Regions from separate parts of the uncultured Agathobaculum sp. genome, predicted to be linked through region 1. Evidence: predicted binding sites of a transcription regulator. Region 1 holds the regulator's gene; the other holds the start of a gene.
The links. Region 1 encodes Rex, which represses fermentation and respiration genes when NADH is low (regulators of the CRP and FNR family bind a similar motif). Its sites were predicted from a motif close to ATTGTTAANNNNTTAACAAT; they were not measured.

Region 1 (11,307 bases):
TGTTCCTGCCGCGGCAATCGGGAAAGGGCTTTTGCAAGCAAGCCATTATAAAATATGACTGTATCGCCGCAGAAGGACACAGGGTATTCTTCGTATTGCTCTGGTGCTTTGAAATACTCGTCCTCGGTAGCAAATGGATAGTGCTTTTCTTCTGCAAGGTATTCGAGGGATATTTCATGCTTTTGCTTTCGTCCTGCTGTCCTTGCTGCCGTAATCGCCGCATGATGAATGACGATCTTGCAGAAAGCGTGAAATGTGTATTCAATATGCTCTTTGTATTCTTTTGTGCAATTCAAAATAATCCCCCTTTCCTCTCACGAAAGATAGCAGTTGCTCCAATAATTTAAGAAATGGAGTTGCCTAATTTCTCCGCTTCCTCAAGCTGTTCCGACTTGCTCAAAATATCCCCAATGTCCATATTGCCGCCGGCATACACAACGCCGATATTTTTCCACCCCAGATGGGAAGTCAATCCCTCATAGAAAGCCCGAACAGGGGCAAAGTTGCTCTCGGTATTTCCTTCCGCAGCCATAAGCAGGACGCAATCTTTCTTTGGGTTTTCATAGTTCGGCGTTAATTCCGCTACGGCAAACAGGCGGTCAAAAGCACTCTTTAGTTGACCGCTAATCCCCCAATAATACATAGGGGAAGCTAACACGACAACATCCGCATTTCGGTACGCCGGATAGATTTGTGTCATGTCATCTTTCTGAACGCATGGACAGGCTTCATCCTTTCCGCCTTTGCAGCAGCCCAAGCAGCCATGAATATCCATTTTCTGCAAATCAAAACAGGTTACTTCGTGTCCTGCTGCCTCTGCTCCCTTGGTAAAACGCTTAATCAATTCTTTGGTGTTCCCAGTAGGGCGGGGGCTTCCGTTCAAGATACATATTTTTTTGCTCATGTGATTTACACCTCCAAAAGTTTATGCTATAATTATAGCAACACATACCCTAAAAATAAAGTACGCACATTTTTGTTAGATACTAACCTAAAGGAGAGTGTAAATGTTCAAGGACTATATTGAAAAATCCAACTTTGAAGATACTGGATTTAGCTATGCCCTGTCGCTGATTAGTGGGAAATATAAAATGGTAATCCTGTACTGTCTGATGGAGTTTGAAATCGTAAGGTACAATGAATTGAAGCGGTACATCAAATCCATTTCGCATAAGACTTTAAGCACTTCCCTAAAGGAATTAGAAAAGGACGATTTGATAATCCGAAAAGAATACCCGCAAATCCCCCCAAAGGTGGAGTATAGTTTATCAGACAAAGGGCAATCGCTTATGAAAATATTAGACCAATTATGTGTATGGGGAGAAGAACACAAGGGCAAGTAGAGTAGCAAAGCCAGAAACAGCCGTCAAGGATAAACTTCACGCTTCGCGTCCTTGACGGCTGTTTCTGTCCTTGCTTGTGAGTAATCAAGAGGGCGAAAGCAGTAAACCGCTTTCGCCCTCAATTTATCATAGTCTATGTTCGCATTTAGGGGTAAAAATCCTTTGATTTTATGCAGCTTTGAGCGTGCAAAACAGAGGTGGGTAAGGGTTTTATACTCGCACCCTCGAAAATGGCGTTCTATTGCGTAACAGAACGAAAAAGACGAGCAAGAAACAATCGCTTCTTGCTCGTCTTTCTTCTACACTCCGTATGGCAGCTACCCTGTTTCAGTTTGTGGTTGATACTGTTTTATGCGTAGCTACCTTATTGGCCGTTTCTTTTTTATTCTTCTGTTGTACTGACCAAGTGGCACAGTGTCATCAAGCTATCGGACAGATGGACATTTTCCACTGGTACTCCCAAGCCGCCCAAGTGGAGATCTTCTCCCGTGAAGTTCCACAAGCCACGGATGCCTTGATCGACCAGTTCCCGCGCAATTTCAGGCGCATTTTTCCGCGGGATGGTGAGAACCGCCACATCCGGCTTGTGCGCTGCGATAAACGACGGTAAATCATCGCTGCTGCGCACGGAATACCCGCCAAATGCTTTTCCTTTCAGTTCAGGATTGGCATCAAACGCGCAAAGCAGCTTAAAGCCGCTGGCGGAAAAATCAAAGTTATTGAGCAGCGCCCGGCCCAGATTGCCGGCGCCCAGCAAAATCGCTGTGCGGCCTGCACGGAGGCCGAGAATAGACCCCAATTCCTCCATCAGCTTATCAATATTGTAGCCATAGCCCTGCTGTCCGAAGCCACCGAAACAGTTAAAATCCTGCCGGATTTGTGAAGCCGTTAATCCCATGCGCTCTGCCAGCGCACGCGAGGAGATGCGCTGCACACCTTCAGCCTTCAGTTCACAGATATTCCGGTAATAGCGCGGCAACCGCTGAATGACCGCTTTGGAAACCTCTTGCTTTCGTTCCACAGGCTCTCTCCTTCTTCCTTAAATTGCGATATGCAACAATTACAGCTTCGCGATGGTATCCAGCACGTAATCCGTAAATTCCTGTGCAGTCGCGCCGGTATCCCGACCGGTAACGACCACTTTTTTCTCTTCAAACATGCAGATATCCAGTGCACGGTCGAGCTTTTTCGCCAGTTCGATCTCGCCGATATGCTCCAGCAGCATGACCGATGCACGCAGCACGGACGACGGGTCAGCGTACTTTGCACGGCCTTCCTGCACCATGCGCGGTGCCGAACCGTGGATCGCCTCGAACATCGCGTAACGCTTACCAATGTTCGCCGAACCTGCCGTACCGACGCCGCCCTGAATCTCAGCGGCCTCATCGGTGATGATATCGCCGTACAGGTTGGGCAGCACGACCACCTTAAAGTCGCGACGGCGCTTGTCGTCCAGCAGCTTTGCGGTCATGATGTCGATATACCAGTCGTCGAACTCGACTTCCGGATACTCCTTTGCGACCTTCTGGCAGGTATCGAGGAACTTGCCGTCAGTCGTTTTGATGATATTCGCCTTGGTGACGCAGGAAACGCGGTTCTTGCCGGTCTTACGTGCATAGTCGAATGCCAGACGGGCAATACGCTCGCAGCCCTGCGAGGTGGCAACCGTGAAATCCAGGAACAGGTCATCGTCGATCTGCATGCCCTGCGAACCGACAGCATACCCGCCTTCGGTGTTTTCACGATAGAACGTCCAGTCGATGCCAAGTTCAGGCACCTTGACCGGGCGCACGTTGGCAAACAGGTCGAGCGCCTTGCGCATCGCCACGTTTGCAGACTCCACATTCGGCCACGGATCGCCCTTGCGCGGGGTCGTGGTCGGCCCCTTCAGAATCGCATGGCACTGCTTGAGCTCTTCCATCACATCGGGCGGGATCGCGCAGCCAAGCTCGGCACGGCGCTCGATGGTCAGACCGTCGATCACGCGGAACTCCACTTTGCCTACTTTCACCTTGTCCGCCAGCAGTGTCTCCAGCGCGTGCTGCGCCATGCCGGTGATCATCGGGCCGATGCCGTCGCCGCCGCATACGCCGATGACAAGCTTATCGAGTTTGGAATAATCAATAAAGTCGTCCTGCGCCTTCATATCCGCAATACGCTTGCGCTGGCTTTCGACGACTGCTTCAAACTGATCCAGGATCTTCTGGTCGATAGACATAGTTCTGTCCTCCCACTGAATTGATATTATTTTAACAAAAATTTCGTCTACTGTCAAGAAAGCAAGTCAGAGAGGGCAAGTCCTGTCCTCTCTGGCCTGTCTATTGTTTTACTGCGCGTTCTGCTTGGCGTAGTTGAGCGTGCCGCCCGCGAGCAGCGCGCCGCGCTGGCGGTCGGAAACCTCGCAGTCCGCCTTGAACGTTCTGCCGCCGCACACAATAGTGACCTGCTGGCCATTTTTCATTTCTTCCAGCACATTCGGCAGAGAAATCTCATCCAACAGGCTGATTTCGTCATAATCTGCCGGGTTTGCAAAGGTCAGCGGCAGGATGCCGGAGTTGACCAGATTTGCCTTGTGGATGCGTGCAAACGACTTGCACAGCACCGCCTTCACACCCAGATACAGCGGAACGAGCGCCGCGTGCTCACGCGACGAACCCTGACCATAGTTTGCGCCGCCTACGATGATGCCGCCGCCCTGCTCCTTGCAGCGTGCCGGGAACTCCGGGTCAACATTGATGAAGCAGTAGTTGGAATAATACGGCACATTCGAGCGATACGGCAGCAGCTTTGCTCCTGCCGGCAGGATGTGGTCGGTCGTGATGTTGTCCTCGGTCTTGAGCACGACCTTGCCCGTATAGCTTGCTTCCAGCGCCTTACCCAGCGGGAACGGCTTGATGTTGGGGCCGCGCACGACCTCCACCTCGTCCGGATTTTCCGCAGGCTTTACGATCAGATTATCGTTGATGACAAAGTGCTCGGGCATCTGGATTTCCGGCATCTCGCCCAGCGTGCGCGGGTCGGTCAGCACGCCAGCCAGCGCGCTCGCCGCCGCAACTTCAGGCGACACCAGATAGATCTGCGCGTCCTGCGTGCCCGAACGGCCCTCAAAATTGCGGTTGAAGGTGCGCAGGGAGACACCTGCGGACTCCGGCGACTGGCCCATGCCGATGCAGGGGCCGCAGGCGCATTCCAGAATGCGTGCCCCCGCGGAAATGATGTCTGCCAGCGCACCGTTCTGCGCGAGCATATTGAACACCTGCTTAGAACCCGGGCTGATGGTCAGCGAAACGTCCGGATGAACGGCCTTGCCCTTCAAAATGGCCGCGACCTTCATCATATCGTAATAAGAAGAGTTGGTGCACGAGCCAATGCAGCACTGATTGACCTTGATTGCACCGATCTCGGACACCTTCTTTACGTTGTCCGGCATATGCGGCATCGCGGCCAGCGGCTCAAGCGCGGACAGATCGACCGTATACTCCTCGTCGTAAACCGCATCCGGGTCGGAGGACAGCTCTACCCATACATCGCCGCGCCCTTGCGCCTCAAGGAACTTTTTTGTCTCCTCGTCGGACGGAAAAATCGAAGTCGTCGCGCCCAGCTCCGCGCCCATGTTCGTGATGGTCGCGCGCTCCGGTACGGACAGGGTCTTGACGCCTTCGCCTGCGTACTCCACGATCTTGCCGACGCCGCCCTTGACGGTCATCTGGCACAGCACGTCCAGAATAACATCCTTCGCCGACACCCACGGAGACAGCTTGCCCGTCAGATTGACACGTACCATCTTAGGCATCGGGATGTAATATGCACCGCCGCCCATCGCGACCGCAACATCCAGACCGCCCGCGCCAAATGCAAGCATGCCAATGCCGCCGCCGGTCGGGGTGTGGCTGTCCGAGCCGATCAGCGTCTTGCCCGGCGCGCCGAAGCGCTCGAGGTGCACCTGATGGCAGATACCGTTGCCCGCCTTGGAATAGTAGATACCGTGCTTTTTCGCGACCGAGCCGATATATTTGTGGTCGTCCGCGTTTTCGAAGCCGGACTGCAGGGTGTTGTGGTCAATGTAGGCAACCGACCGCTCGGTCTTGACCTGATCGACGCCCATCGCCTCGAATTGCAGATAGGCCATCGTGCCGGTCGCGTCCTGCGTCAGCGTCTGGTCGATCTTGAGGCCGATTTCCTGCCCCTGTACCATCTCGCCGTCCACCAGATGCGCTTTCAGGATTTTCTGCGCAATTGTCATACCCATTTGTGTTTCCTTCGCTCCTTTATGTCCCACACGCGCGGCGTTTTCTGCGCCCCGCGCCCCATCCCGATGCAGGGACGGGCGGTTGCGGCTTCCACAGCCTTCTCCACGGCGCGCAAAACGCGCCGTGCCCAAAAACAAAACAGAAGTGGCCTTTGCAGCGCAAAGACCACTTCTATTTTACAACAATATGCCTGTTTTGAAAAGCCCTTTTCCCCTATCGCTTTTCACAAATATTCTCACCGATCTCCGCAGTGGCGAAAGCATTTTGCAAGGTCGTGCCTGTGTTGCCTGCAAGATACTCGAAATACGCCTGACTGCCGATCATCGCAGCATTGTCACCGCACAGATTCAGCGGCGGCAGATACAGCTGGGTATGCGTGCGTTTTGCCATCTCACCGAGCGCTGCGCGCAGGAAAGAGTTTGCCGCCACACCGCCCGCGCATACCACGCGCCGCGCGTGCGTCTGATGGACTGCCTGCTCCAGCCGCGGTACCAACGTGCGCACGACCGCCGCGCAGAACGAAGCTGCCAAATCGTTTTTGTCAATCGCCTCGCCCTTCTGCTCGGCATTGTGCGCAAGGTTAATAACTGCTGTTTTTAACCCGGAGAAAGAAAAATCGAGCGGCGCGTCCTTGATGTGCGAATCCGGCAGCTTGTAGCGTGTCGGATCGCCCTCCTGCGCAAGCTTGTCGATTTTCGGCCCGCCCGGATAGCCCACGCCGAGCACGCGCGCGACCTTATCGAAGGCCTCACCCGCCGCGTCGTCCCGCGTACCGCCAAGGATATCAAAATCCGTATAATCGCGCACCATGACAATCTCACTGTGCCCGCCCGACGCAATCAGCGTCAAAAACGGCGGCTTGAGATCGGGATACGCCAAATAAGTCGCCGCGATATGCCCGCGAATGTGATGCACCGGAATAAACGGCTTGTTCAGCGCAAAAGCCAGCGACTTGCCGAAATTTGCACCGACCAGCAGCGCGCCAATCAAGCCCGGCGCACAGGTCGCCGCGACTGCGTCCACCTCATGTTTGTCCATCTTAGCGTCCGACAGCGCCTGCTCGGTCACGCGCACGACCGCCTCCATATGGCGGCGCGAGGCAATTTCCGGCACCACGCCACCGTACAGCGCGTGCGTTTCGATCTGCGTATCCACCACACTGGAAAGAATGTTCCGTCCGTCCTCGATGACGGCTGCTGCCGTTTCATCACAGGAGGACTCGATAGCCAAAATTCTCATGCGTTGATAACCACCCGTCAAAATGAATATGTCACAAAAAGCAGCACCCGAATCACCGCTGCGATCGGCAGCAGCAACGCGCCGCTTAGGCTCACCTGCAGGCGCACAACCTGCGCTTTTGGATCTCCGCCGCCCTGTACTGCGCGCAGCGCATCGCACAGCGCATGGGCGAACACACAGGCACACATCACCGTTCCGATCAGGCAAAACGCCAGAAACACAATCATGCCTGACCCTCCTCGACCGAAAGCGTTTTTTCAAAACAGCGGCAGTTTTCCGCGCCTGCGGGACTGCCGTAGTAGGCTATTTCGCGGAAGCCCAGCTTATGATACAGCGCCGCCGAATCATCGGTCGTGCGGGCGGTCTCCAAAATTGCGCGTGCATAACCATGTGCGGCAGCATCCTGCTCCAGCGCACGAATCAGCGCACTGGCAACGCCCTTCCGCCGGAAAGCTGGAGAAACGAAAATGCGCTTGATTTCCGCGGTTTCCGCGTCGATTTTTTTCCACGCGCCGCAGCCTGCCGCCTTGCCATCCACGCAAGCCACCATGCGCGCATCCAGCAAGTGCGGGTCGTTGTATTTGGCATAACGTCGATGCACTTCACCCACTACTTGAAAATAGTACTCGTCCAGCTGCTGCACGAGCGCCAGAAAATCCGCGTTTTCCGCGTCAACAAACCGAATCTCTATGCGTATCACTCCTTCAGAAACAGGGTCATCAGCACCGCATCCTCAGTCGGCACAGTGTAAAAATTCTTACGCACGCCAACACGAACAAAGCCCGCGCTCTCATACAGCGCAATCGCGGGCACATTGGATGCACGCACTTCGAGCGTGACAAATGCCAGTGCCTGCGCACGCGCCTCGTCAGTCAGTTCCGCAATCAGCGCGCGAGCGATGCCCTGCCTGCGGCAGTCCGGCGACACCGCAACATTGGTGATGTATCCTTCATCCAGCACGGTCTGACAGCCGACATAGCCGACTGCCTGTCCGTCCCGCTCGGCCACGAGGAAAATGCCCTTGCCAAGCTCCTCCCGCAGCATTTTTTCGCTCCAAGGCGCGTGAAAGCACGCGTTTTCGATTGCTTCCAGTGCCGTCAGATGGCGCTCCGCCATCGGTACGACCGTCATGCGCCGAGTCTCCCGATGATGCTGCGCACGCCCTCGTCGATCTCAGATGCCGCGCGGCGGTAAGTGTCAAGGTCGCCGCCAAACGGGTCGGATACGTCGCGCTGGGTCAGCGTGAACACCTTGTCCGCGCAGTCCGGGAACAATTCGCATACGCGGTCGTAATGTGCGCCCGTCATGCACACCAAATAGCGCGCGCTTTGCGCCATCTCGTGCGTCAGCACACGCGAACGGTGCGCGGAAATATCCGCGCCCAGTTCCTTTGCCGCTGTCACAGCGTTGTCCGACGCAGGCAGACCGTCCTGCGTGAACAGCCCAGCGGACGCGGCGGCAAGTCCGGTCTGCTCCTCGCCGCCATGCGCACGGAACAGCCCCTCTGCCATCGGAGAACGGCAGGTGTTGCCCGTGCAAATAAAGATGATTGTATCCATCCAAATTCTCTCCTGTCAGGTTCCAACAAAATTATTTTGTGTCGTACCAACTGTGCCCCGCCTTGGCTTCCGCAACCAGCGGCGCATCCATTGCGAATGCCGCTTCCATCTCCTCACGCAGCAGCTGCATGGCCGTCTCCTGCTCGGATTTAGGCGCTTCCAGAATCAACTCGTCGTGCACCTGCAAAATCAAGCGGCTTTCCAGCCCCTCCCGCAGCAGGCGGTCGCGCACGCGAATCATCGCAATTTTGATGATATCCGCCGCCGTGCCCTGAATGGGCGTGTTCATCGCTACACGCTCACCGAATGAGCGGATGTTAAAGTTGCGGCTTTGCAGCTCAGGTAATGCGCGGCGACGGCCAAACAGTGTGGTCACATAGCCGTTTTCCTTAGCACTCGCCTTGATATCGTCCATATATTTGGCAACGCCCGGATAGGTGGCCAAATAAGTGCGGATGAACTCACCCGCCTCCTTGCGGGTCACGCCGATATCCTGTGCCAGCGAAAAATCCGAAATGCCGTACACAATGCCAAAGTTGACCGCTTTGCACGAGGAGCGCATCTGCGGCGTGACCTCCTCCAGCGGCACATGATACACCTTGGCTGCGGTCGCGGCGTGAATGTCCTGCCCCGAGCGGAACGCTTCGATCATGTGCGCATCCTGCGAGATATGCGCGAGCACACGCAGCTCAATCTGTGAATAGTCTGCGTCGATCAGCACATGGTCGTCGTCCGGCGCGACAAACATGCGGCGCAGCTCACGCCCCAACTCGGTACGCACCGGAATATTCTGCAAATTGGGATCGGTCGAAGACAGGCGTCCGGTTGCGGTGACGGTCTGCTGGAAATGCGTGTGGATACGGCCGTCCTTGGGGCTGATGACCTTGAGAAGCCCCTCGACATAGGTGCTCTTCAGCTTGCTCAGCTGACGGTACTCCAGAATGCGCGGCACGATCGGGTGATCGCCCGCGATGCGCTCGAGCACTTCCACATTGGTCGAATACCCGGTCTTGGTCTTTTTCGGCGCGGGAAGATGCAGCTTTTCAAACAGCACCTCACCCAGCTGTTTGGGACTGTTGATGTTAAACTCACCGTCCGCATCGTGATAAATCTGCTGGGTCAATTCGCGGATGCGCGCATCCAGCTTGTCCCCGAAAGCGCGGAGTGCGTCCGGCTCGACCGCACAGCCGAGCACCTCCATCTCCGCCAGCACGCGCAAGAGCGGCAGCTCAATTTCATAATATAATTTGCGCATACCCAGCTGTTCAATCTGCTCCGCCGCCTCCGCATAAATCGCGCGGATCGCTACCGCATGCTGCGCACAGGCCGCAGCGGTCGCGTCCTGTCCGCCGAGCGGCGAGACCGCCGACGGGTCATCCAGATCGAGCGCAGGCAGTTCGGTGTTACAATAAGCCAGCGCCACGCGCGGCAGATCATAGCCCGACTGCGTCGGATCGAGCACATACGCCGCGATGCAGGTGTCAAACCGAATGCCATCGGGCGCGATACCGCGCGTGAGCAGCGCAGCCGCAACCGGCTTGGCATCGTGCAGCACCAGCTCGATCGAGCCGTCAAACAGGCGGCGCAGCAGGTCGTCCCACTCGTTTTCCGCAAAATCATCTGCAAACAGCACGGATGCCGTTTCCCCATCCAATAAACAAGCCGCGCGCAGCGTCTCGCCCAGCACAGCAAATACCCGATCGGTCGCGGTCTGCGCATCGAGCAGGGCAAACGCTTCCGCTGCCTGCGTCACGCGCCGCACCTGTACCTCGGGCAGCCGCGGTGCAGCCTGTTCGCCGCTCAAATTCAGCCGTTTGATGAAATTCTTAAATTCCAGCCGCGTCAGCAAGTCATATAGCGACGCTTCATCAGGCTGAGCTTCGGGCAGGTTTTCCACATCCAGTTCGAGCGGCGCATTGCGGTCGATCGTTGCCAGCCAATAGCTGTCCCGTGCGGACTGCTCGCCCGCCTCCAGCTTGGTGCGCGCGCCTTTCTTGATGCGCGCATCGTCCAGATGCGCGTATACGCCGTCGAGCGAACCAAAGTCGTGCAGCAGCTGCATCGCGGTCTTTTCCCCAATGCCCGGCACGCCCGGAATGTTATCCGACGAATCACCCATCAATGCTTTGAGGTCGATGAGGTAAATCGGGTCAAACCCGTATTTTTCGCGGAATTTCTCGGTATCGTAGCTGTCGTAAGTGGTCTGCCCCATTTTGGTCGTCACGAGCCGCACCGTTGTGCCGCCGCCGACCAGCTGCAAGCTGTCGCGGTCGCCCGTAACGACAACACAGCAGTCACCGTGCTCGTTTGCGCGGCGGCTGATCGTGCCGATCAGATCGTCCGCCTCATATCCGGGCAGCTCGCAGCGCGTCAGCCCCATCGCGTCCAGCACCTCTTTGACCACAGGCAGCTGCGCCGCCAGTTCATCCGGCATGCCCTTGCGCGTGGCTTTATAGGAATCAAATTTCAAATGCCGGAAGGTTTTTTCGCGCACATCAAAGCAAACGACCGTGCGGTCGGGCTTTTCATCGTCCTGCAATTTGAACAGTGTGGCAAGAAAGCCATAAACCGCATTGGTCGGCAGTCCCTCGTGGTTGGAGAGCTGCCGCACACCGTAAAACGCGCGGTTCAAAATGCTGTTGCCGTCGATCACCATGATTTTCATGCAAACATTCTCCATTTTTCTGCAAATTTCTGCTTAGATTTATTATATCCTATAACTGCGCATATTTCCAGACAAAATAAGGGACGGAGCATTTCGCCCCGTCCCCTGTTCCTTGGTTGTTTACGCGCCGAACCGCATTTGCAGCCGTAGCCGGTCGGCAATCATCGAAATGAATTCAGAGTTGGTCGGTTTTCCCTTGACGCCCGAAACCGTATAACCGAAATAGCTTTGCAGCGTTTCGATATCGCCGC
Region 2 (11,307 bases), on a different contig from region 1:
GTTTTTGCAGCGGGGCTATGACCGCACTTCTCTGCAAATGATTGCGGATAAGGTCAATATTAGTAAGAGCAACTTGTATCATTACTTTAAGAACAAAGAGGAATTGTTTTACGAATTGACCGACGGTGCGGCAGCAGGTCTGAAAAAGCTGATTCTGCGGTTTAAGGATAAGCGTTTCGATCCGCGTACCGGTCAGCGCGAATATCAGGTGCTGCTGACAGAAGAGGTCATTTCGCTGTTGTTGGCGGAAAAGTACGGTCTGCTGCTCATTATGGAGCAGTCTCACGGCACGCGGTATGAGGATCTTCGCAAAAGCATGATCGATATGCTGGCGGCCAAGACTGCGCCGCTACTGGCGGACGAGGACAATAGTCTGCTGATCGCGCAGATCATGGCCCGCAACCTGATCGACGGCACAGTACAGATTCTTAAAAACCGTGTTCGGCCGCGTGAGGTACGCATGAATCTCAATCGGCTGGTGGAATATCATACCAATGGCATCAATGCGCTGCTCAAGTAAGAGCAGCGCATTGTTTTTGCTTTTTCGATGACGCATGTGATTGCAGCGATACGACAAACCACAGAAGCCGCGTTCTATACGGTCTGAATGGCGCATAGACTGAGAGTAATGAAAGCGTCAACAGGTCAGGGGGGACGACGGTGAAAGGCTTACCAGAGGAGCGTACAATCCGGCTGGCACAATATATGATTCAGGAGGGAGCGACGGTACGGCAGACTGCGGCGCAATTTGGCGTGTCCAAATCAACGGTACATAAGGATATTACCACACGCCTGAAAAAGCTCAATGCGGTGCTGTACGAGCAAGTACAGGCCGTTTTGCAAACGAATAAGGAGGAGCGGCATATTCGCGGCGGTATGGCAACGCGGGAGAAATATCGGGCGCAGGCTGCGAGTGAGCAGACCAGAAGGATGGCATCAAAAAACAGCCATCCCTGAGAAGTGGGATGGCTGTAGAGTGCTGGTATTAGAGCAGCTTGAGTTCTTGCGCACAGGACGCACATACGTTTTTACCCTTGTAATGGATGATATCCTTTGCGTTACCGCAGAAGATGCAGGACGGCTCATATTTCTTCAGAACAATCTGATCGCCGTCTACGTAAATCTCCAGGGCATCCTTGACATCTATGTTCATCGTACGGCGCAATTCGATAGGCAGTACGATACGGCCAAGTTCATCCACTTTTCGGACAATACCGGTAGACTTCATGTGTGAAACACTCCTTCATTTCTTTTCAGTCGAATCTTGTATCACCAAAACCCCGCTGGGGGAGCTTGGACAGAGAGGGGGATTGTGCGGATGCTATCCGCCATTTGGGTTGCATTTCTGGTTTTGGCGCTGATTTGCGGCGCGTTCACCGGAAGACTGGATGCCGTGACGACAGCGGTCGGCACCGGGGCCGGGGAAGCGGTCACACTCATCATCAGCATTGCCGGCCTGATGTGCTTCTGGAGCGGCATTATGGAGTTGGTACAGGCTTCCGGCCTAGCGGAAAAGCTGTCCCGTATGTTGATGCCGTTGCTGCGTCCGCTGTTTGGAAAAGCATCGGCAGACCGTGAAGCCATGGAGGCAGTCAGCGCGAATGTTGCGGCAAACCTGTTGGGGCTATCCAATGCGGCCACACCACTCGGTCTACGTGCCGCAGATCGGCTCTATACGTTGGAGGGGCGACGCGGTTCGCCGGATACCGTCTTGACATTGATTACCTTGAACACTGCATCCATCCAGTTGATTCCTTCTACTGTGGCGGCTGTACGGGCAGCTTGCGGCGCTTCATCGCCGTTTGACATCATGCTGCCGGTTTGGGGCGCGTCCATTTTTTCAGTGGCGGTGGTGCTGCTCAGCGGAAGACTGATGCGGCCCTGGTTCCGTGCGGAAAAATAGAAGGAAATGTTTGGTTGGATTACAATTTGTATTATTACATAAAGCGGACACAAAAGATGTCGAATTACCTGTTATTTCCAAAATTATTTTCCAAAATTTGAAATTAACGTCAAAAATGATGGAAAGGAGCGCGTAGAAAAGTTGTGCAGGCAACACTGATCCCGCTGCTGCTCGCAGCAATTGGCTTATACGCATTGTATAAACAGGTGGATGTGTTCCCGGTATTCCTGCGCGGGGCACAAAAAGGGTTGCACACAGCTGTGAGCATTTTGCCTACGCTGGTGGGGATGCTGACCGTAGTCTACATGCTGCGGGCATCCGGTGCAATTGATTTGGCGGCGGGATGGCTTGCACCGCTGTTTGGTGCATTTGGCATTCCCAAAGACTGCGTGGCGCTGGCTTTGCTCAAACCGATCAGCGGCGGCGGAGGCCTTGCGCTGGGCAGTGAGCTGATTGGGCGATATGGGCCGGACAGCTATATTGGCCGGGTTGCAGCAGTGATGCTGGGTGCCTCTGAAACCAGTTTTTATACCATCAGCATTTATGGTGGACACTTGGGATTAAAGAAAATGCGCTACGCTATTCCGGCCGCATTATGTGCGGATTTGGCAGCTTTTGCCGCCTCAGCCGCATTGGTAAAATGTTATTTCCCAGATATTTAATATTATATCCTGTTTGTTCGAGAAATGCCATAGATTGCTGCAAAATTTGTTGATTTTGCCAAACAAATGTTAGAAGAAAACGATAAATGTGGATAAACCAACAAAAAAATCGAAAGAAAAAAGAGGCTACTGTGCGTTTTGCACAGTAGCCTCTGCTTGTATAAACAGGTTACTTCACGATTTCCTTGCCGTATTCGTCGTATTCGAAGAAGCCCTTGCCGGTCTTGACGCCCAGCCAGCCAGCGCGAACCATCTTGCGCATCAGCGGATGCGGACGGTACTTCGGGTCGCCGGTCTCACGGTACAGGGTCTCCATGATCGCCAGGTTAACGTCGTGGCCAACCAGGTCAGCGGTGTGGAGCGGGCCGGACTTCATGCCAGCGCCCAGCTGCATTGCGATATCGACGTCTGCCGGGGAAGTAATGCCATCCGCAACGATGCCCATAGCTTCGTTCATCATCGGGATCAGGATGCGGTTTACAACAAAGCCCGGGCCTTCCTGTACAGCAACCGGGGTCTTGCCCAGAGAAGCCATCAGATCAAATGCGGTCTTGAAGGTTTCATCCGAAGTCTGGATCGCACGGGTTACCTCAACCAGCTTCATGATCTGGGCCGGGTTGAAGAAGTGGCAGCCGATGACCTTATCCGAACGCTTGACGGAAGCCGCCAGCTCGGTCGGGGACAGAGCAGAGGTGTTGGTTGCGAAAATGGTGTGTGCCGGGCAGATCTCATCCAGCTCAGCCAGCAGTTCTTTCTTCAGATCCATGCGCTCGAGGATAACTTCCATAACGAAGTCAGCATCAGCAGCAGCCTTGCGGTCAACAGAGGTCTTAAGACCAGCCAGCAGCTCGTTCTTGTGCTCCTCGGTGATCTTCTCCTTCTTTACCATGAAGGACAGGTCATTGGTGATCGTCTTGACACCGCGATCGAGGAACTCCTGCTTGATGTCAATCATGGTGACATCGTGACCGTTGGTCAGGAATACTTCTGCAATGCGCGCACCCATGTTGCCGGCGCCGAATACACAAACTTTCATGATATTATAACCTCTCTCTCACTCTTATCAATTCACAAAAACGCTTACTTGTTCTTGAATTCCTTTGCAGGCTTCTCCTTGTTCTTGTCGAGGAAGTAAGCCATGCCGTACTTCTGATCCTCGGTAGCGAAGCACTGACCGAATACGTTGCCCTCGAACTTCAGAGCGGAATTCAGGTCAGTCTGCATGCCGACATTGATGGCTTCCTTGCACAGAGCAACCGCAATCGGAGCCTGGGACGCGATCTCTTCTGCCAGCTTCATGGCTTCGTCCATCAGGTTTTCCAGCGGATATACGTAGTTGACCAGACCCATCTCAAGCGCCTGCTGAGCGGTGTAGTTGCCGCGAGCCGTGTAGATCAGCTCCTTGGCCTTGCCCAGACCAACGATGCGAGCCAGACGCTGGGTGCCGCCGCAGCCCGGGGTGATGCCCAGACCAACTTCCGGCTGGCCGAACAGTGCATTGTCGGATGCCAGACGGATGTCACAGCTCATTGCCAGCTCGCAGCCGCCGCCGAGGCAGAAGCCGTTGATCGCTGCAATGACCGGGCGCTTGAAGTTCTCAATCTTCCAGCAGACACGGTTGGAGTCGTTGCCGAAGAACTTGCCTTCTTCAACCGTCATGGTGGACATCTGCGCGATGTCAGCGCCAGCGACGAAGGAGTTGACCGTCTTGCCCTTCTTGTTAACGGTGGAGGAGCCGGTCAGGATTACGCAGTAAACGTCGTCCATTTTGCCGACTTCGTCAAACGCCTCTTCCAGCTGCGCATACATGTCGGTGGAAAGCGCGTTCATCGCCTTCATGTGCTCGATCTTGACGACCGCTACATGGCCTTTTTTCTCAACTACTACATCAGTCATTGATAAAGACTTCCTTTCAATCATTCTGACGAACCGGTATCCGTCAGAGCTGTGCAGCCTGACGGATACTCGTTCAAATTACAGGAATCAATGCGGAGAGGGTGCGAAAAGCTGTCTGCCGGTGATTACTTGCAGAGCTCGTCGCGCTCTACGATCAGCGCTTCGCCCATGCCGCCGCCGATGCACATGGTGGCAAGGCCGATGGTCAGGTCGCGCTTGATCATCTCGTGGAGCAGGGTGGTGGTGATACGGCAGCCTGCTGCACCGATCGGGTGACCCAGAGCGATTGCACCGCCGTTGACGTTGACCTTATCCATGTCGAAGCCGAGCTCGCGGTTAACCGCAGCAGCCTGCGCAGCAAACGCCTCGTTGGACTCGACCAGGTCGAGGTCAGCAACGGTCAGACCAGCGCGCTTCAGAGCCTGACGGGTGGACTCGATCGGGCCGATGCCCATGATAGCCGGATCGCAGCCGACAGAGCCGAAGGAGCGGATCTTAGCCAGCGGCTTGAGGCCGTGTGCCTTGACGAAATCCTCAGACGCGATGATCATCGCTGCGCCTGCATCGTTGATGCCGGAAGCGTTGCCTGCGGTAACCGTGCCGTCCTTCTTGAAGGCCGGGCGCAGCTTTGCCAGACCCTCGAGAGTGGTCTGCGGACGGCAGTGCTCGTCGGTATCAAAGATAATGGTTTCTTTCTTCTTCTTGACCTCGATCGGAACGATCTCGTCCTTGAAGCGGCCGTCTGCGATCGCCTTGGCAGCCTTCATCTGGGACTCATAGCCGATCTGGTCCTGCATCTCGCGGGTGATGCCGTACTTCTCGGCAACGTTTTCCGCGGTGATGCCCATGTGATACTGGTTAAATACGTCGAATACGCCGTCGTAAACCATCATATCAACGAACTTCACGTCGTTCATGCGAGCGCCCCAGCGCATGTTGCGGGAGATATACGGTGCGCCGGACATGGACTCGCAGCCGCCGACCAGCATCATCTGATCCTCGCCGGAGCGGATGATCTGAGAGCCCAGAGAGATCGCACGCATAGAGGATGCGCAAACCTTGTTGAGGGTCATGGCAGGGGTCTCAAGCGGCATGCCGATACCGAGAGATACCTGACGGGCTACGTTCTGACCAACGCCGCCCTGCAATACCTGACCGAACAGGCATTCGTCGATAGCGGCCTTGTCAACGCCAGCGCGTTCAACAGCAGCGTTGGCAGCAGCAATACCGAGCTGAGCGGCAGGTACGTCGCGGAGGGTGCCGCCATAAGTGCCGATAGCGGTACGGGCAGCGGAACAGATGTAAACGTTCATTTGGCTGTTACTCCTTTTCTTCTCTGGCACCGGACGCACCGGTGCAGTTTGGTGTCTCTTTCGAGTTCGTTAATATTTTATCAAAAGTGTGGAGAATTGCAAGGGGTTTTACGAAAGTTTGTTAAACGATTAACAATATACCCAACATCTGCACAACACTCACACAGAAAAAATCGGAACTTAATCGTTCGCCAAGCCCATCAGCTCGTCGCGGAAGATGCGGGCGTCCATCAGCTTGATCGAGCCGTCCGGCTGGTAAGCAATCTTGGGCTCGAATTCCATCTGGTCGAGCACCTGTGTCTGCAGGTCGATGCCCGGCGCGATCTCAATGAGGGTGACGCCTTCCGGACGCAGCTCGAACACGGCGCGCTCGGTGATGTACAGGACAGGCTGGTGCACTTCGTTGGCGTAATCGCCGGAGAAGGTGATGTGCTCCACCTGATTGACGAACTTCTTCTTCGCGCCTTCCTGCGTGATGACAAGCTTGCCGTCCTCGCAGGCGGTCTTGAGGCCCTTGGCGGTGAAGGTGCCGCAGTAAACGACCTTCTTTGCGTTCTGTGTGATGTCGATGAAGCCGCCTGCACCGGCCAGACGGGTGCCGAACTTGGAAACGTTCAGGTCGCCGTTGGGTGCAGTCTCAGCAAGGCCGAGGAACGCAACATCAAGGCCACCGCCCTGATAGAAGTCAAACTGTACATTGTGCGGGATGATGCACATGGCGTTGGCAGCCGCGCCGAACTGGGTGCCGCCGTAGGGCACGCCTGCGATCGAGCCAGCCTCAACGGTCAGGGTCATCTTGTCTGAGATACCCTCTTCCGCCGCGACGTTCGCGATCTTCTCCGGTGCGCCGGTACCGAGGTTGACAATCGCGTCCTGCGGCAGCTCCATCGCTGCACGGCGGGCGATGATCTTCTTAGCATCCATCGGGATGGGCGGGATTGCGTCCACCGGGATGCGGAATTCGCCGGTCAGCGCGCCGTCGTACGGCATGCCGAGGCACTGCATATTCTCTTCGTCCGAGCCGACAACGACCGAGTCAACATAGATGCCCGGGATGGCAACCAGCTTCGGGTCGAGCGAGCCGCCCTGTACGATCTTTTCGACCTGTACAATAACCTTGCCGCCCGAGTTCTTGCACGCCTGTGCCATAGCCGTAACGTCCAGCGGGCCGATCTCTCTATGTACGGTGCAGTTGCCGTATTCGTCGCAGTAGGACGCGCGCAGGAAAACTACGTTGATCGGGAAGCCCTTGTACAGCAGGCGATCCTGACCCTCGATGTTGACGATCTTGACCAGATCTTCCTTGGTCACGTCATTGAGCTTGCCGCCGCCGTTGCGCGGGTCGGCAAAGGTCTTCAGACCAACGTGGGTGATGGTGCCGATGTTGTGCGCAGCGATATCGCGATACATGTGCGAAATAACGCCCTGCGGCAGGTTGTAGGCTTCGATCTTGTTGTTCAGTGCCAGTTCGCCCAGACGCGGTGCGCGGTCCCAGTGGCCGCCGATGACGCGCTTGACCATGCCCTCATGGCCGTAGTGGTCGCCGCCGGTGCCGTCGCGGTGGCCCTGACCGGCTGCAAAGAACAGGGTCAGGTTGTTCGGATGGCCGGTCTCAAGGAAACGCTTCTCCAGCGCCTTGGACAGGGTTTCCGGGCAGGCACAGCTGACAAAGCCGCCGGTGGCGATCGTGTCGCCGTCCTGAACCTTGAGCGCGGCCTCCTCCGCCGAGATAATGCTTACTTTCTTCATGTTCTATCATCCTCCTCAGAATAACGGGCGCTTGACGCGGCCGTTCAATCTACGCGAGTTGCCGGATCGTCCGGATGGCTTCCTCGATGCCGTCGGCCGAGTCGATGATGATGCGGTGGTCCGCGTCGATCTCCTCGTACAGATAGGGGCAGCCGGTGCAGCCGCGGATAATCAGCAGTGCGTCGTAATGGACGCCGTCCTCCGGATAGGAAAATGCGGCGACGTCCGCAAGGGAGGTGCGCACGGTTTGATAGACTTCTCCGCGGTCATAGCGCGGATTACAGCCGCCGCAGAATTTAACAGTGCAGCGCAGCATGGTGCGTTGAGCCTCCTTTGGCTGAAGTGAAATTGCAAACATAGGCACCCACGGGTGCTCCATGAGTGCCTATGCAATGCTCAGAGATTACTGGATACGAGCAATCTTCTTCGCCAGTTCCTTCTTCATTTCCAGATTGGACTGACGGGCAATCATGATGCGCTGAGCCTGGGGCGAACCTGCGCCATGCATGGACTCCGGCAGGTAGCCGACAGCAGCAGTGCCCATCGTCATATTTTCAATCAAACGCAGTACGCGCATGCGGTCCTCGGTCGGAACGGAAGCTACGCCCTTGAGGTACTTCTCAATGTAGGGCTTGAGAACCGGGTTGCGGTAGTCGGCCTCAGAAGGCTGGGTCACCATCAGGCCACCTGCCAAATCCTGCGCCAGACGCGCGATCTCGTACGGGAAGCGGGTGACGTTCTGCTTGCAGACGTTCGCCAGCAGCAGGTCGATCAGGTAGTTGCCCGCCTTGGTCTTGGTGCCCTGCGAAGAGCACGCTATGCCGCAGCAGTACAGGGTCTCGTTCAGGTGGGTCATTTCGATCAGCTTATCCTTGACGTGGGATGCCTTGGCAGAGCCAGCCATCTCGCCCGCCAGTGCAGTCGCGCCGATCAGCACGTCGCCAACGCCGACCTTGCAGCCGCCGTAGGACTGACGATGATAGCCAGCGAAACGCTCAACGATCATGCCGGCGAACTTCACTTCGCCGTTGAGGAAGATGCGGTCGTTCGGAACGAACACATGGTCAAAGATGACCAGCACTTCGTGACCGCCGTAAACCTTGTTGCCCACGTCGATGTCGTTGTACTCTTCGGTCTTGCGGGTGTCGCAGGACTGACGGCCGTAGATCAGCGTGATGCCTTCGGAGTCGGTCGGAACCGCAAAGGAGATTGCGTAATCCTCGTCGCCCTCGCGCATGGAGATGGTCGGCATAACCAGCACTTCGTGAGAGTTTACAAAGCCGGTCTGGTGTGCCTTGGCGCCGGTGACGTATACGCCGTCGGCGGTGCGCTCAACAACGTGCAGGAACAGGTCGGGGTCGGCCTGCTTGGACGGAGCCAGAGAACGATCGCCCTTAACGTCGGTCATTGCGCCGTCAACTGCGAGGTCCTCGTCCTGTACACGGGTGAGGAACTTGACGAAGTTCTCGTGATACTTGGTGCCGCAGGCCTCGTCGATCTCATAGGTGGAGGAGAATACGGCGTTCATTGCGTCCATACCAACGCAGCGCTGGAAGCAGGCAGCCGTCTTCTGGCCGAGCAGACGCTGCATCTTGACCTTCTTAATGAGGTCGTCGGTGGACTGATGCATGTGGGTGAAGCGGTTGATCTTCTTGCCAGAGATATGGCTGGTTGCGGTCATCAGGTCTTCGTACTGGGGATCCTCTGCCAGCTCATAGGTAGCTGCGAAGGAGTTAAGCGAGGGGCGGATGATCGGGTTATCTACAGGATTCTCCACCTTTTCACCGAACATATACAGATTGAGCTTGAGCTTGCGCAAGGACTCAATGTACTGGTCTTTGGTCATCATAGCGATCAAGTATCCTTTCTCTTTTCAAACTTTCACAAGGGTTTGCCGGTGCGCGGCAAACATACCTTCTAAGAAAAAACAGGGCGGGGAACGCGGGGGTCCCCGCCCTGTTCAGGCGAAACGCTTACAGAAATCAGAAGCACTCGCGGTATACGCGCTCGCTCAGTTCGATGCTCCACGGACGGTAGGAGTTGGTGATCAGACGCTGCTGATTTGCCTCTACCGATACGGGGAAGCTCTTGATGTCCTCTTCCTTGAAGCCGTACTCATGCAGCGGCTTGAGCGGGAGAACCTTCTCGAGGGTGACGTTCAGCGTGCGCAGAGCGTCGTCCTTGGTGCAGCCCAGGCAACGCGCAACGATTTCCTTGAACTTGCCCAGCTCGCCGTTCGGCTCGTACTCGTTGTACAGCTCAAGGATCTTGCCGAACAGAGCGTAGTTGGATTCGCCGTGCGGGACATGATAGGTGCCGCCGAGCGGGAAGGACATGCCGTGTACGGTTGCGCAGCCAGCCTTCAGGAATGCGATGCCGGCAAACAGGGAAGCGGTAACGAACTCGCCCAGATAATCCATGCGAGCGTCCGGGCCTTCCAGCGCGATGCGGCGGAAGCCTTCCAGAATCATCTCAGCCGCCTTGACCGAGTACATCTCGGAGGTAACGGTCTTGCGGTGCGGGGACAGGAAGGACTCGGTTGCGTGGATGAGCGCGTCGATTGCGGAAGCAGCGAACGGCTTGTAGGGCAGGGTCTTGAGCAGATCCGGAACCAGGCAAACCTTGTTCGGGATGATGTCATCGGAAACCAGACCGAGCTTGGTCTCGCCGCCGGTCAGCTTGCCGTCCTTCTCGTCCTTAACGATTGCAACCGAGATGTTGGTTACTTCGGAACCGGTGCCGCAGGTGGTCGGGATAGCGATAACTTCCTTCTCATGTACAACGGGCTCGCGCTTGAAGTACAGCTCATGTACAGAGGACGGGCGCTTGCAGCCGAGCAGCTTGCACAGGTCCATGATAGCGCCGCCGCCAACAGCGATAACGCGGTCATAGGAATCATACGGAATGGCCTCGTACATGGTTTCGATCATTGCTTCGGAAGGCTCGCCTGCGCCGAACTTCTCCTGGAAAACAAACTTGCTCTTCAGGCCAAGCTCTTCCATGAAGGGCTTGTAGATGAATTCGTTGGTCAGGACAACATCGCGCTCGCCAAGCTTGAACTCTGCGGCGAAATCACCGAAGTTTGCAAACTTGTAAATGGTCGGGGCGATGATGATCTCTCTCTTGTCCTGCATCAGGGAGGCGCTGAAAGCATCCATAGCCATAATTGATACATCTCCATTCTAAAAATTTATAAAAGGCCGTGCGGGCTTTTACATCTTTGGCAGGACAGATTTGTCCTGTGCTTTTATTGTAGCAAATCCATGCCACAACTTCAACACAAACAAACAAAAAAATCATCAAAAAATAACCAAGCGTTCCTGTACAAAAAGACAATAAAAAATCCCGCATTTTGTAATACGGGATTATTTTATCGTATTTATAAGGTTTTGTAAATGGGGAGTTGGTGGAAAGTGCTGAAAAGCTTTTGTAAGAACTGCTAGTCTTTAGTTGTTTTGTGAAAAACGACTCAAAAAAGCCTTGGTTCGCTCGTTTTGGGTATTTTCAAACAGCTCGGTCGGGGTACCCTGCTCCACGATCACGCCGCCGTCCATAAACAGGATGTGGTCGGCAACGTCGCGCGCAAAGGCCATTTCGTGCGTGACGATAATCATGGTGGTGTGCTGGTCGGCCAGCGAACGGATGACTTTGAGCACCTCGCCGGTCAGTTCGGGATCGAGCGCCGAGGTCGGTTCATCAAAGCACAGGATGTCGGGATGCAGAGCAAGTGCACGAGCAATCGCCACACGCTGCTGCTGACCACCGGAAAGCTGGTGCGGATAGT

Region 2: a site for Rex is predicted at 5,892-5,911, ahead of ABGT74_RS08515 (acetyl-CoA C-acetyltransferase). Genes of this name have one in related genera too.

What each region holds. Positions count from the first base shown of each region.
Region 1 covers NZ_CAWVCU010000001.1:1,131-12,437, forward strand. The annotation lists gene ABGT74_RS00015 (sigma-70 family RNA polymerase sigma factor) at 1-296, opposite strand, end outside; gene ABGT74_RS00020 (NAD(P)H-dependent oxidoreductase) at 344-904, opposite strand; gene ABGT74_RS00025 (helix-turn-helix domain-containing protein) at 1,008-1,343, shown strand; gene ABGT74_RS00030 (redox-sensing transcriptional repressor Rex) at 1,726-2,364, opposite strand; gene ABGT74_RS00035 (isocitrate/isopropylmalate family dehydrogenase) at 2,404-3,561, opposite strand; gene ABGT74_RS00040 (aconitate hydratase) at 3,670-5,592, opposite strand; gene tsaD (tRNA (adenosine(37)-N6)-threonylcarbamoyltransferase complex transferase subunit TsaD) at 5,807-6,832, opposite strand; gene ABGT74_RS00050 (hypothetical protein) at 6,850-7,059, opposite strand; gene ABGT74_RS00055 (GNAT family N-acetyltransferase) at 7,056-7,532, opposite strand; gene rimI (ribosomal protein S18-alanine N-acetyltransferase) at 7,529-7,963, opposite strand; gene ABGT74_RS00065 (low molecular weight protein arginine phosphatase) at 7,960-8,391, opposite strand; gene polA (DNA polymerase I) at 8,423-11,056, opposite strand; gene spo0A (sporulation transcription factor Spo0A) at 11,177-11,307, opposite strand, start outside.
Region 2 covers NZ_CAWVCU010000094.1:4,057-15,363, forward strand. The annotation lists gene ABGT74_RS08480 (TetR/AcrR family transcriptional regulator) at 1-520, shown strand, start outside; gene ABGT74_RS08485 (sporulation transcriptional regulator SpoIIID) at 661-957, shown strand; gene ABGT74_RS08490 (AbrB/MazE/SpoVT family DNA-binding domain-containing protein) at 986-1,228, opposite strand; gene ABGT74_RS08495 (nucleoside recognition domain-containing protein) at 1,319-1,903, shown strand; gene ABGT74_RS08500 (nucleoside recognition domain-containing protein) at 2,047-2,565, shown strand; gene ABGT74_RS08505 (3-hydroxyacyl-CoA dehydrogenase NAD-binding domain-containing protein) at 2,735-3,604, opposite strand; gene ABGT74_RS08510 (enoyl-CoA hydratase-related protein) at 3,646-4,461, opposite strand; gene ABGT74_RS08515 (acetyl-CoA C-acetyltransferase) at 4,587-5,774, opposite strand; gene ABGT74_RS08520 (CoA-transferase) at 5,955-7,523, opposite strand; gene ABGT74_RS08525 (hypothetical protein) at 7,573-7,839, opposite strand; gene ABGT74_RS08530 (4-hydroxyphenylacetate 3-hydroxylase family protein) at 7,927-9,378, opposite strand; gene ABGT74_RS08535 (4-hydroxybutyrate dehydrogenase) at 9,506-10,687, opposite strand; gene ABGT74_RS08540 (amino acid ABC transporter ATP-binding protein) at 10,970-11,307, opposite strand, start outside.